2 regions of the Thermaerobacter sp. FW80 genome follow, and region 2 is predicted to be linked to the other one. Evidence: predicted binding sites of a transcription regulator. Region 2 holds the regulator's gene; the other holds the start of a gene.

Region 1 (7,206 bases), 510 kb from region 2:
ATCCGGGCGGCCCTTGAGCGGGCGGGCGTGGCCGCCGAGCAGGTGGACTACGTGCTGATGGGCATGGTCCTGCAGGCGGGGGCGGGCCAGATCCCCGCGCGGCAGGCGGCGGTCAAGGCCGGGCTGCCGGTCACCGTGCCCGCGGACACCATCAACAAGGTCTGCGCCTCCGCCCTGCGGGCGGTGAACCTGGGCGACGCCCTGATCCGGGCGGGCGACGCGACGGTGGTGGTGGCCGGCGGCATGGAGAGCATGAGCCAGGCGCCCTACCTGGTGCGCCAGGCGCGCTGGGGCGGGCGCATGGGCCACCTGCAGATGGAGGACGCCCTCTTGACCGACGGGTTGCTCTGCGCCTTCGGCGGCTGCCACATGGGCGTCTACGGCAGCCGCGTCGCCGCCGAGTACGGCATCACCCGCGAGGAACAGGATCGGTGGGCGCTGCGCAGCCACCAGCGGGCCATCGCGGCCATCGACGCCGGCCGGCTGGCGGAGGAGATCGTGCCCGTCGAGGTCCCGGCCCGCAAGGGCGAGGCGGTCCGCGTGGCGGTGGACGAGGCGCCGCGCCGCGACACCAGCTACGAGAAGCTGGCCGCCCTGCCGCCGGTCTTCGAGGAGGACGGCACGGTGACGGCGGGCAACGCCCCCGGCATCAACGACGGGGCCGCCGCCCTGGTCCTCATGGAGCGGGAGCGGGCCCGCGCCCTGGGCGTCAAGCCCCTGGCCACCATCGTCAGCCAGGGCCAGGCGTCCCTGGATCCGCCGTACCTGCACACCGTGCCGTACTACGCCGCCGAGCGCACCCTCGCGAAGGCCGGCCTCCGCTGGGACGACATCGCCCTCTTCGAGGTCAACGAGGCCTTCGCCGCCGTCGCCCTGACCACCATGAAGCTCGGCGGCTGGGACCCCGAGAGGGTCAACGTCAACGGGGGCGCCGTCGCCCTGGGCCACCCCATCGGCGCCAGCGGCGCCCGCATCCTGCTCACCCTGGCCTACGAGCTGCGCCGCCGCGGGGGCGGCTACGGCATCGCCACCATCTGCAGCGGCGGCGGCCAGGGCGAGGCGACGCTGATCCGCGTCGATCCGTGACGCCGGCCGGGGGGCCGGTGGCGGGGAGCCGCCCGGCGGATGGCGCCACGCCGGGCCACCGGATCGGTCGGCCCGGGAGCGGCGGCGTCAGGAGGACGACGCCGCGGGTCGAACCGGCCCCGGCCGGCGGATGCGTGGGAAGGGGGATCGGCTCCCGTGTCCAACGGATCCACCCCGCCGGAGGGCTGCGCCGCATCGGGCCCGCCGGAGGGCTCGGCCGCATCGGGTGCACCGAACCCGCAGCCCGGGGAACCGGGGCCGCCACCGCGGCACCCGGCCAAGGCGGAGGCGCCCGGCTTCCGGGAGCCCTTCCCGGCGGAGGGCCTGCCCACCGTCGCCGAGGCGCGCCGGCGGATCCTGGCCGCCGCCGGCCAGCCGCCGCTGGCGGTGGAGGAGCTGCCGCTGGCCGCGGCCCTCGGCCGCGTCCTGGCCAAGCCGGTGTACGCGCCCGAGGACGTCCCCGCCTTCCACCGCGCCACGGTGGACGGCTACGCCGTGCGCAGCCAGGACCTGCGGGGGATCGCGCCCGGGCGGCCGGCCCGCCTGCAGGTGGTGTGCCGGGTCCTGGTGGGCCGGGCCGCCGCCGTGCGGGTCGAACCCGGCCAGGCGGTGGCCGTCCCCACCGGGGGCATGCTGCCGCCCGGCGCCGACTGCGTCGTGATGTTCGAGCACACCACCCGCGAGGGGTCGTGGCTGCTGGTGCACCGGTTCGCGGGCCCGGGCGACAACGTCATCGCCCGGGGCGAAGACGCCGCCGCCGGCCTGGCGCTGTTGACGCCGGGGCGCCGGCTCGGTCCGGCCGAGCTGGGGGCCCTGGCGGGGGCCGGCGTCACGCGGGTGCCGGTCACCCGCCCGCCGCGGGTGGCGCTGCTGCTCACCGGCGATGAGATCGTGCCCCCGGAGCGGACGCCGGCGCCCGGCCAGATCCGCGACATCAACGGGGTGGCGCTGGCGGCTGCCCTGCGGCAGGACGGCGCCCAGCCCCTGGAACCCGTCTACGTGCCCGACGAGCCGGCTGCCTTCCGGGAGGCGCTGCGGCGCGCCCTCCAGCAAGCGGACCTGGTGCTGATCTCCGGCGGCAGCTCGGTGGGCGAGCGCGACCTCACGGCCCAGTTGGCGGCGGAGCTGGAGCCGCCTGGCGTGATCCTCCACGGCGTCGCCCTGAAGCCGGGCAAGCCGACGCTGTTCGCCATGGCGGGGCGCAAGCCCGTCTTCGGCTTGCCGGGCAACCCCGTGTCCGCCCTGGTGGTCTATCGCTTGCTGGTGCGGCCGGTGGTGTTCCGCTGGCTCGGCCTCGAGCCGCCGGCGGGACCCGGCCCACGGATCCGCGCCCGCCTGGAGACCGCCCTGCGGCGCCCGGCCGGCCGCGAGGAGTACGTCCCCGTCGCCCTGCTCTGGCGCGGTGGGGAGTATGCCGCGCGGCCGCAACCGCGCAAGTCCGGGTTGATCACCGCCCTGACCGGGGCCCAGGGGCTGGTGCACCTGCCCATGGCCATCGACGAGCTGCCGGCCGGCGCCGAGGTGGAGGTGATCCCCTGGTGAGGCAGCGAGCCCGTCCCTCCGACCGGGCCGGGGGACCGGAGGGGGACCGCCCGGCGGGGGCGTCCGCCGGAGGGGAGCCGGCGCCCGCCGCACCGGAGGCGCGGGGCGAGGACGCCGGTGGCCGGCGGGTCGTACCCTCTCCGGCGGAGGAACCGGCCGCGCCGGTCCCGTCCGGGGCGCCGGCGTGGACGCACCTGGACGCCGCAGGCCGGGCGCAGATGGTCGACACCAGCGGGAAGGCGGTGACGGTGCGGGAGGCGGTGGCGCGGGGCCGGGTGCGCATGGCGCCGACCACCCTGGCCCGCCTGCGGGCCGGCGACGTGCCCAAGGGCGACGTGTGGGCCGTCGCCCGGGTGGCGGGGATCCTGGCGGCCAAGGAGACCGGCCGGCTGATCCCCCTGTGTCACCCGCTGCCCCTGGACACCGTCGCCGTCGACTTCCGGCTGACGCAGGACGCGGTGGAGATCCAGGCGACGGTGCGCACCGCGGCGCGCACGGGGGTGGAGATGGAAGCCCTGACGGCCGTGGCGGTGGCCGCCCTGACGCTGGTCGACATGGGCAAGGCCCTGGACAAGGGGATGGTCGTCGAGGGGATCCGCCTGGTGCGCAAGACGGGGGGGCGCAGCGGCGACTATTGGCGGGCCGGCGAACCGCCTTGGGAGGCGGTGGGCGAGCCCGTCCGGCCCGAAGCCACCCGGGCGGAGGGCGGCAGGTCCCGCTGACGGGGCTCGCCGGCGGACCCAGGGGAGCGCGGAGGCGCGTGTCGCGGCCCGCAGCCGCGCGGGGCGGCGCGGCGTCGGAACGGGAGGGGGCGTTGGCCGTGCGGGTGGCGATCCTCACCGTCAGCGACGGGGTCAGCCAGGGTTGGCGCCGGGACGCGAGCGGGGACTATCTGGCGCGATGGGCCACAGAGCGCGGGTTCGCGGTGGTGGCCCGCGGCGTGGTGCCCGACGACCGCCGGGCCATCGCCCGCTGGCTGGCCGCGGTGGCCGACGGGCGGGGAGCGGCGGCTGCCCGCGACGGGGACGACGGGTCGGAGCGGACCGCATCGCAGCAGGGTGCCGCCTCCATCCCCGACCTGATCCTGACTACGGGCGGCACGGGCCTCGGCCCCCGGGACGTCACCCCCGAGGCGACGCTGGACGTGGTGGAGCGGGTCGTCCCGGGCCTTCCCGAGCGCATGCGGGCGGCGACGGGGGCGGCCAATGTGATGGCCTACCTCTCCCGGGCGGTGGCGGGCATCCGGGGGCGCACCCTGATCGTCAACCTGCCGGGCAGCCCGCGGGGCGTGGCCGAGTGCCTCGAGGTCCTCGCACCGCTGCTGGACCACGCCGTCGCCATCCTCCACGGCGGCGGGCATCGCGACGCCCGTTGAGATCCGCCGACCGCTGCACCCATCGCCGCACCCGTCGCCGACGCGTGGGAACCTACGGGCGCCTCGCGAGGCGTCGGGGTCCTTCGCCGTCGGGAGGGGGGCGCCGAGCCGGTTCGTCCGCACCGGCGTGCCGGCGCACGCGGCGCATAATCCGGCGCCGAGCGGGGCAGAAGCAATAGCGGCAAGCATGGGAGCGGCGGCCAATTCGGGGGTTGACGACCGTTTCTGGCCGCCTTACCATAGTCGATGGCTTAGCACTCTCCGACGGGGAGTGCTAACAGGACAGGAGTCCCGCGGCTCGGGGGCTCGGGCCCGCCGGGCAGCGATCCTGCCAGATCCGATCACGGCACCATTCGACCGCTGTGGCCGGGCGCCCCGGAGCCGAACCCTCAGCGCACCAGGGAGGTGGACGGCGGTGAGCGTTCAGCCGCAGCCCAAGGGAGGGACCGTGTCGGTGAAGCTGCGCCCTCTCGGCGACCGGGTGGTCGTCAAGGTGATCGAGGAGGAGGAGCGGACCAAGGGCGGGATCATCCTGCCGGACACGGCCAAGGAGAAGCCGCAGCAGGGTGAGGTCCTGGCCGTGGGCACGGGCCGCATCCTCGAGAACGGCCAGAAGGTCCCCCTCGAGGTCAAGGAAGGCGACCGGGTGATCTTCTCCAAGTACGCCGGCACCGAGGTCAAGCTGGATGACGAGGAGCTGCTGATCCTCAGCGAGCGCGACATCCTGGCGGTCATCCAGTGAGCGTTCGTGACCGAGGAGGGAAGGCGGCATGCCGAAGCAGCTGGTCTTCAACGAGCAGGCGCGGCGCAGCCTGGAGAAGGGGCTGAACACCGTCGCCAACGCCGTCAAGATCACCCTGGGGCCCAAGGGCCGCAACGTGGTCCTGGAGAAGAAGTTCGGCTCGCCGACCATCACCAATGACGGCGTGACCATCGCCCGCGAGATCGAGCTGAAGGACCCCTTCGAGAACATGGGCGCCAAGCTCCTCACGGAGGTGGCGACCAAGACCAACGACGTGGCCGGTGACGGGACCACCACCGCCATCGTCCTGGGCCAGGCCATGGTCCGCGAGGGCATGAAGGTGGTGGCCGCCGGCGCGAACCCGATCCTGGTCAAGCGGGGCATCGAGAAGGCGGTCGCGGCCGTCGTCGATGAGATCAAGCGGATCGCCAAGCCCGTCGAGACCAAGGAAGCGACCCAGCAGGTGGCCTCCATCTCCGCCAACGACGAAGAGATCGGCAAGATGATCGCCGACGCCATGGAGAAGGTCGGCAAGGACGGCGTGATCACGGTCGAGGAGAGCAAGACCCTGGACACGACCGTCGAGGTCGTGGAGGGCATGCAGTTCGACCGGGGCTACCTGTCGCCGTACTTCGTCACCGACGCCGAGGCGATGGAGGCCGTCCTCGAGGAGCCCTTCATCCTGATCACCGACCGCAAGATCTCGTCCGTCAACGACCTGCTGCCGGTGCTGCAGCGGGTGGTGGAGCGCGGCAAGCCGCTGCTGATCATCGCCGAGGACGTCGAGGGCGAGGCGCTGGCGACCCTGGTGGTCAACAAGATCCGCGGCACGCTGCAGTCCTGCGCGGTCAAGGCGCCCGGCTTCGGCGATCGGCGTAAGGCGATGCTGGAGGACATCGCCATCCTCACCGGCGGCCAGGTGATCTCCGAAGACCTGGGCATCAAGCTGGAGAACGTCACGCCCGACATGTTCGGCCGGGCCAAGAAGGTGGTCGTGGAGAAGGAGAACACGACCATCGTCGAGGGCGCTGGCGATCCCGAGAAGATCAAGGCCCGCATCAACGTCATCAAGCGGCAGATCGAGGAGACCACCTCGGACTTCGACCGCGAGAAGCTGCAGGAGCGGCTGGCCAAGCTGGCCGGCGGCGTGGCCGTGATCAAGGTCGGCGCCGCGACCGAGGTGGAGATGAAGGAGAAGAAGTACCGCATCGAGGACGCCCTCTCGGCCACGCGGGCGGCGGTGGAGGAGGGCATCGTCCCCGGTGGCGGTGCCACGCTGGTCCACGCCATCAAGGCGCTGGACAAGGTGGAGGCCCGCAACGAGGACGAGCGGATGGGCATCGAGATCGTCCGCCGCGCCCTGGAGGAGCCGCTGCGCCAGATCGCGGCCAACGCGGGTATGGAGGGCTCGGTGGTCGTCGAGCGGGTCAAGCAGCTGCCGGACAACGAGGGCTTCGATGCCCTGACGGGCGAGTACGGCGACATGTTCGCCCGCGGCATCGTCGACCCGGCCAAGGTGACCCGGTCGGCGCTGCAGAACGCGGCCAGCATCGCCGCCATGGTGCTGACCACCGAGTCGCTGGTGGCCGACCTGCCCGAGGAGAAGAAGGAGGCGGCCGGCAGCAACGTGGGCGACATGGACTTCTGAGTCCGTCGCCCGCTGGGCCGTGGCCGGGGCGGGGTGCCCGCGCGGGAGGCGCGGGCACCCCGCCCCTGTTTGCTCAAGCGGGGCTACTGCCCTTCGCTGGCGCGGCGGACGAACCGGCCGGGGCGCCGCGGGCCGCAGGGCATCGCCCCGCGGCCCGCGGCGGCGGCTTGGCATGTTCCAGAACTGCCGCGGCGTCCTCCGGTTCATCGGGCGTCAGGAACGACGAGGACGCCGGTGTCGGAGCCCACGATCCGCTCCTTCATGCCAACAAATCGCTGGGAACGTGCACCGTCAAGGACTGACGGCCTTCCGCCACCGCAATCCCTCCCCGCTCCGGCCATCCCGGGTTGGCGGCCAACCCGCCCATGGACCTGTTCAAAACGCATCGTCTTGCTACGATATCATGTTAAGATATCACGTTGTGACATCGATCGACGCTACGCCGGCGACCTCGAGTCGTCTCTGCCCCCGGTCCGCGGCCCGCGGGAACCGGCCGCGGTCCCGGTACCTGCGTCTCACCCTTGCGCTCCGCCCGTACCGGGCAGGAAGGGAGCGATGGCCATGGTCGGGATGGAAGGGGAGCCGTCTCTGGTGGAACCGGAAGAGCGCGTGGTGATCCTCGACTTCGGTTCGCAGTACGGTCACCTGATCGCCCGGCGGGTGCGGGAGCTCGGGGTGTACTCGGTGGTCCTGCCCCACCACACCCCCCTGGCTGCGATCCTCCGCCACCGCCCGCGGGGGGTGATCCTCTCCGGCGGTCCCGCCAGCGTCTACGAGCCGGGGGCACCGCAATGCGACCCCGAGCTCTGGCAG
Region 2 (7,206 bases):
CGGTCCCCTGGACCCCCGCCGGTTGGCGCGGCTGGAGGAGGCCGGGGAAACCGTCCACCTGCGGGTGTTCTTCACCCCGACGTGACCCCACTGCCCGCGGGCCGTGCGCTCCGCGATGCAACTCGCCCTGGCCAGCCCGCGGGTGGTGGCGGAGGCCGTGGAGGCCAGCTCCTTCCCGCAGCTGGCGCGTCAGTACCAGGTCTGGGCCGTGCCGAAGACGGTGATCAACGACCGGGTCGCCCTGGACGGGGCCGTGCCCGACGAGGCGCTGTGGTCCGCCATCGCGCAGGCGTTGGGCATCCCGCCCGATTGACGGTCGCGATCGCGAGGTCCGCCGACGGATGAGTGACCAGCGAGCACGGGGCCACCAGGCCCGCATCCGCAACTTCTGCATCATCGCCCACATCGACCACGGCAAGTCCACCCTGGCCGACCGCCTGCTGGAGTCCACCGGCACCATCGGCGACCGCGAGCGGCGCGACCAGGTGCTGGACATGATGGACCTGGAACGGGAGCGGGGCATCACCATCAAGGCCCAGGCGGTGCGCATGTTCTACCGCGCGGCCGATGGCCAGGAGTACATGCTGCACCTGATCGACACCCCCGGCCACGTGGACTTCAGCTACGAGGTCTCCCGCGCCCTGGCCGCCTGCGAGGGCGCGATCCTGCTGGTCGACGCCACCCAGGGCGTGGAGGCCCAGACCGTGGCCAACCTGTATCTCGCCCTGGACGCCAACCTGACCCTGATCCCCGTCATCAACAAGATCGACCTGCCCGCCGCCCGGCCCGACGAGGTGCGCCAGCAGCTGGCGGACCTGGGGTTCGACCCGGCGGAGGTGCTACTGGTGTCCGCCAAGGAGGGCACCGGCGTGGACGACCTCCTGGAGGCCGTCGTGCGGCGGATCCCGCCGCCCTCCGGCGACCCCGAGGCGCCGCTGCGGGCGCTGGTGTTCGACAGCCACTACGATGCCTACCGCGGCGTCATCGCCTACGTGCGGGTGCGGGACGGGCGGGTGCGGCCGGGCGACCGGATCCGGCTGATGGCCTCGGGCGCCGAGTTCGAGGTCGACCAGCTGGGCACCTTCCGCCCCTTCCTGGTCCCGGTGGACGAGCTGGCCGCCGGGGAGGTGGGCTTCGTCGCCGCCGGCATCAAGAACGTGCGGGACTGCCGGGTGGGCGACACCATCACCCTGGTCGACCGCCCTGCCCGGGAGCCGCTCCCGGGCTATCAGCCGGCCAAGCCGATGGTGTTCACGGGGCTCTACCCCGTCGACCCGGGCGACTACGAGCGGCTGCGGGAGGCGCTGGAGAAGCTGCGCCTGAACGACGCCGCGCTGGTGTTCGAGCCGGAGACCTCCGAGGCGCTGGGGTTCGGCTTCCGCTGCGGCTTCCTGGGCCTGCTGCACATGGAGATCGTCCAGGAACGCCTGGAGCGGGAGTACGACCTGGACCTGATCACCACCGCGCCCAGCGTGGTCTATCGCGTGCGGCTGCGGGACGGCAGCGAGCGGGAGATCCAGAACCCCGCCGACCTGCCCCCGCGCGACCGCATCGAAGCGCTGCTGGAGCCCTTCGTCCGGGCGTCGATCTTCACGCCCAAGGAGCACGTGGGCGCGCTGATGGAGCTCTGCCAGGAGCGGCGCGGCGAGTTCGTCACCATGGAATACCTGGATCCGCGCCGCGTGCGGCTGGAGTACCGCCTCCCCCTGGCCGAGATCATGTACGACTTCTTCGACCAGCTGAAGTCGCGGTCCAAGGGCTACGCCACCCTGGACTACCAGCTGGAGGGCTATCGCGAGTCGGACCTGGTGCGCCTCGACGTCCTGGTGGCGGGGGAGCCGGTGGACGCCCTGTCGGTCATCGTCCACCGGGACAAGGCCTACGCCCGCGGCCGCGCCCTGGTGGAGCGGCTGAAGGAGCTGATCCCGCGCCAGCTCTTCGACGTGCCGATCCAGGCGGCGGTGGGGTCGCGGGTCATCGCCCGCGAGACCATCCGCGCCCTGAAGAAGAACGTGCTGGCCAAGTGCTACGGCGGCGACGTCACCCGCAAGCGCAAGCTGCTGGAGAAGCAGAAAGAGGGCAAGAAGCGGATGAAGCAGGTGGGCCGGGTGGAGATCCCGCAAGAGGCCTTCATGGCCGTGCTGCGGGTGGACGAGCCCCGCGGCGGGGGGCGGTGAGCGCGGTGCCGGCACGAGCGGGTCGCGTGGGTGCAGCGCAGGCGCGAGAGGCGCGCCCGGTGCCCGCCCAGGCGCCACGGCCGACCCCCCAGGCCGCGGGAGCGCCGGCAGGCCGGGGGCCTCAGGCCGCGCCGTCCGGGTCCGGGCCGGCAGGAGGAACCGGCCGGGCCGCCGCGGCGACCCCCACGGCGGCACCGGCGGACCGCCGTCGGGCCTCGCCCCCCGCTGGGCCCGCGGCTTCCGGGACGAACGCGTCGACGGGGCCGGCGCCCTCGATCGGCGCCGGCCCCGCGGACGCCACGGCCCGGGGCGCCCTTGTCCGTCCCGATGGCGGCGCCGGGCAGGGGCGGGAACGGTGCCGGGAGGCCCAGTCCCGGGCGGAGGGCGGCGCGCCCTGGCCCGCGTGGGACGCGGGGCCGGCCCTGTACGTGCACGTGCCCTACTGCCGCCAGCGCTGCCACTACTGCGACTTCAACACCTATCTCCTCGACCCCGCGGGCAAGGTCCGCTACCTGGGCGCCCTCGAACGGGAGTTGGCCCTGCTGGCGGCCGACCCGGCCCTGACGCGGCCCCTGGTCTCGGTCTACGTGGGCGGCGGCACCCCCTCGATCCTGGAGCCGGCGGAACTGGAGCGGCTGCTGGCGGCGGTGCGCCGCGCCTTCCGTCTCGCGCCGGACGCCGAGGTCACCGTGGAGTGCAACCCCGGCACCCTGGACGAGGAGCGGTTGGCCGTCCTGCGGGACGGGGGCGTCAACCGCCTCAGCCTGGGCCTGCAGGCCGTGCAGGACGAGCTGTTGCGGGCCATCGGTCGCGACCACACCTGGGCCGACTTCTGCGCCACCTACCGGCGGGTGCGGCGGGCCGGGTTCGACAACGTGAACGTCGACCTGATCTTCGGCCTGCCGGGCCAGAGCCTGGAGCAGTGGGAGGCGTCGTTGCGGGCGGTGGTCGACCTGGGACCCGAGCACGTCTCCTGCTACGGGCTCGAGCTCCATCCCGGCACGCCCTTCTACCGGGAGTGGGAGGCGGGCCGGCTCCAGCTGCCCGGCGAGGACGCCGAGCGGGCCATGTTCGATCGCGCGTACGAGGTGCTGGGCGAGGCCGGGTTCGTCCGGTACGAGATCTCCAACTACGCCCGACCGGGGAGGGAGTCGGTGCACAACCGGGTGTACTGGCTCAACGGCTCCTACCTGGGGGCGGGGCCGGGGGCCTGGTCCTGCTGGCGCGGCGAGCGGCGGCGCAACCGGCTCCACCCCATGGCCTACGCGGCCGCCCTGGCCGAGGGCCGGCTGCCGGTGGACGTCACGGAGCGGGTGGATCGGCGACGGGCGATGGAGGACACCATGATCCTCGGCCTGCGGCTGGCGGAGGGGGTCGACGAGGGCCGGTTCGCGCGCCGCTTCGGGTTGACCCCGGAGGAGGCCTTCCCCAGGGCGATCCGGCGGCTGCTGGAGGAGGGGTGGCTGGTTCGCGAGGGGGGACGGATCCGGCTCAGCCCGGCGGCGGTGCCGGTGGCCAACAGCGTGCTGGTCGCCTTCGTCGACACCGATGACATCCGGACGGGTGCGGGCGGCGGGCCGGGCGGCGTCGACGCGGCGGCGCCGACGCGTTGACGGGATCCCGCGCCGGTGCTACCTTGTAAGGAGGATCGTTAGCACTCTCTGTCATCGAGTGCTAAGCGGAGGGACGCGTCGACCCGCAGGTCGCCGGAGGCCGCCACGGCGGCACCCCGTGCCCGGCCGGAACCGGCCGGGCGGGCTCCGGGGCCGAGGGGGGATCAGCCGATGGACCGCCGCAAGCAACAGGTCCTCAAGGCGGTGGTCGAGGACTACGTCGACACGGCGGAGCCGGTCGGATCCCGCACCCTGGCCCGCAAGTACGGTCTGGGCGTGAGCCCGGCCACCATCCGCAACGAGATGGCGGACCTGGAGGAGATGGGCTTCCTCGAGCAGCCCCACACCTCCGCCGGGCGGATCCCTTCCGACCGGGGCTACCGCTTCTTCGTCGACATGCTGATGGACGCGGTCACCCCGCCGCCCGAACTGGTGGAGCGCCTGCGGCGCATGTACGCGGAGCGGGTCGACCACGTCAGCCGGTTGCTGCGGCAGACGGCCCAGGTGCTCAGCGAGACCACGGACTGCCTGGCCCTGGTGGAGTCGCCGCGGGTGGAACCGGTGACCTTCCGGCACCTGCAGGTGCTCCCGCTCAGCGAGCGGCGGGCCGTGCTGGTCCTGGTCACGGACGAGGGGCTGGTGCAGCAGCGGCTGGTGGAGCTGCCCGAGCCCGCCAGCGAGGCGGATCTGCAGCGCATCTCCGCCGTGCTGACGCGCAGGCTGGCCGGGCTCACCCTGGATCAGGTGGGCCGCACGGCGTTGCGCGAGTTGCACGACGAACTGGCGGCGTGCGGCGCCCTGCTCGAGGCGGCGCTGGAGGCCTTGCGGCCGCCGGCGTCCGAAGACGACCACCCGGTGTTCGTCCTCGGCACGCGGCGGTTGTTCCGCCAGCCCGAGTTCCAGGACGTCCAGCGGGCCCAGGCCGTCCTGGGCCTGGTGGAGCAGCAGGAGCTGGTCCGCGACCTGCTGGGCCGGCAGGGCGGCGACGAGCTGGTGATCACCATCGGTCACGAGAACCCGTACCCGGACCTCTACGACTGCAGCGTGATCAGCGCCACCTACCGGCTTGGGGGTGAGGCGGCGGGCCGCATCGCCGTCCTCGGGCCGAAGCGCATGCACTACGCCCGCATCACCAGCGTGATGGAGCTGTTGGCCCAGCTGCTGACGGAGGCGATGGAACGCACGGTGCGTTGATGGGGCCCGCCGCCGGACGGGATCCGCGTCCCTGCCACCGGTGGCGGGGCTTTTTTGTCCGGGTGCGGGCCGGAGGCCGGAAGGAGGCGGAGCCCGATCGTGGGTGAGTCGAGGGTCGAGGGGGAACCGCGGGTGGAGGCGACGCGCCCCACGGCGGCATCGGCTCCGGAGGGCGCCGGCGGCGGCGAGCCCTCCGCGGTCCGGGGCGAGGGAGGGACCGCCGCGGCGCGGACCGCCCCGCCGGGCGCGGCCTCCGCGCCCCCGCGGAAGGAGGCGGACGAGGGGCCGGCTGCGCCCGCTGCGGAAGGGGGCGGGAGCCCTCCGGCGGCCACGGCTGCGTCCTCCGCGGACGAGGCCGAGGGTCCGGCGGCGGCCACGGCCGCGGAGCCGGGGGAGGCGGCGGATCCGGCCGCCCGGTCGAGCGCCGGCGGGTCCGCACCCGCCGAGGCCCAGGCCGCGCCCAGGGACCTCGCCCAGGCCCTGGCGGCGCTGGAGGCGGCCCGCCGGGAGGCGGCCGAGGCCCGCGCCGCGGCCGACGCGGCCCGTGCCGAAGCCGCGGCCGCCCGCTCGGAAGCGGAGGCGGCTCGCCGCCAGGCCCAGGAGTACCTGGACCAGCTGCGCCGGCTGCAGGCCGACTTCACCAACTACCGGCGCCGCATGATGGAAGAGCAGCGCCGCTGGCGGCAGGACGCCGAGGCGGAGCTGGTCCGGGCGCTGCTGCCCGTGCTGGACAACCTGGAGCGGGCGCTGGCGGCGGGGGGCGACGCCGGGCACCCCGTGGTGCAGGGCGTGGCCATGATCCACCGGCAGTTCCTCGACGTGCTCCGGCAGGTCGGCGTCGAACCCATGGAGGCCGAGGGCCAGCCCTTCGATCCCCACCGCCACGAGGCGGTGGCGCGCGTGGAGACCGCCGACCGTCCCGACGGCACGGTGATAGAAGTGTTCCAGCGGGGCTACCTATACCGGGGACGAACCCTGCGCCCCGCCATGGTCAAGGTCGCGGTGGCACCCGCGGGAACCCCGGCCGCGACCGCGCCGCCGTCGGCCGACGCCGCCGGCCAGGCGGGGGCCGACCCCGCCCGGGGCGAGACCGGTGCCGATGGCGCCGGGGGCGCCGCGGCGCAGGACGGCGGCCGGTGACCGGGGAACGCCGCGGCCACCGGCAAGGCGACGCATGCGCGGAGGAGGGGAAGCGGGCATGGGCAAGGTGGTGGGCATCGACCTGGGCACCACCAACTCCGTGGTGGCGGTGCTGGAGGGTGGCGAGCCCACGGTGATCACCAACGCCGAGGGCAGCCGCCTCACCCCTTCGGTGGTGGGTTGGTCCAAGGACGGCGAGCTGCTGGTCGGCCAGGTGGCCAAGCGACAGGCCGTCACCAACCCCGAGCGCACCATCTTCTCGATCAAGCGCTTCATGGGGCGCCGCTTCAGCGAGGTGCGGGACGAGGCCGCCCGGGTGCCCTACAAGGTGGTCGAGGGACCCAACGGGGACGCCCGGGTGGAGGTGGACGGCAAGCTCTACTCGCCCGAGGAGATCTCGGCCATGATCCTGCGGAAGCTCAAGCAGGACGCCGAGGCCTACCTGGGCGAGCCGGTGACGCAGGCGGTGATCACCGTCCCCGCCTACTTCAACGACGCCCAGCGCCAGGCGACCAAGAACGCGGGCCGCATCGCGGGCCTCGAGGTGCTGCGCATCATCAACGAGCCGACGGCGGCCGCCCTGGCCTACGGCCTGGACAAGGAGGAAGACCAGAAGATCCTGGTCTTCGACCTGGGCGGCGGCACCTTCGACGTCTCCATCCTCGAGCTGGGGGACGGCGTCTTCGAGGTCCGGGCCACCAGCGGCAACAACCACCTGGGCGGCGACGACTTCGACCAGCGGATCATCGACTGGCTGGCCGAGGAGTTCAAGAAGGAGCACGGCATCGACCTGCGCCAGGACCGCATGGCCTTGCAGCGGCTCAAGGAGGCGGCGGAGAAGGCGAAGATCGAGCTGTCGTCGACCCTGAGCACGAACATCAACCTGCCCTTCATCACCGCCGACGCCAGCGGCCCGAAGCACCTGGACATGACGCTGACGCGGGCGAAGTTCGAGGAGCTGACGGCCGACCTGGTGGAGGCGACCATGGGGCCCACCCGCCGCGCCCTGGAGGACGCGGGGCTCAAGCCGGAGGACATCGACAAGATCATCCTGGTGGGCGGCTCCACCCGCATCCCCGCGG

The links. Region 2 encodes HrcA, which represses chaperone genes, less so after heat shock. Its sites were predicted from a motif close to TGTTAGCACTCNNNNNNNNNGAGTGCTAACA; they were not measured.
Region 1: groES (co-chaperone GroES) is a predicted target of HrcA. The motif match lies at 4,253-4,283, and genes of this name have one in related genera.

The regions. Positions count from the first base shown of each region.
Region 1 is NZ_CP037895.1:1,151,002-1,158,207, forward strand. It holds gene E1B22_RS04975 (acetyl-CoA C-acetyltransferase) at 1-1,086, shown strand, start outside; gene glp (gephyrin-like molybdotransferase Glp) at 1,243-2,628, shown strand; gene moaC (cyclic pyranopterin monophosphate synthase MoaC) at 2,625-3,350, shown strand; gene E1B22_RS04990 (molybdenum cofactor biosynthesis protein B) at 3,449-4,003, shown strand; gene groES (co-chaperone GroES) at 4,419-4,745, shown strand; gene groL (chaperonin GroEL) at 4,774-6,393, shown strand; gene guaA (glutamine-hydrolyzing GMP synthase) at 6,955-7,206, shown strand, end outside.
Region 2 is NZ_CP037895.1:637,292-644,497, reverse strand. It holds gene E1B22_RS02640 (thioredoxin family protein) at 1-313, shown strand, start outside; gene lepA (translation elongation factor 4) at 342-2,177, shown strand; gene hemW (radical SAM family heme chaperone HemW) at 2,606-3,790, shown strand; gene hrcA (heat-inducible transcriptional repressor HrcA) at 3,962-4,984, shown strand; gene grpE (nucleotide exchange factor GrpE) at 5,084-6,124, shown strand; gene dnaK (molecular chaperone DnaK) at 6,183-7,206, shown strand, end outside.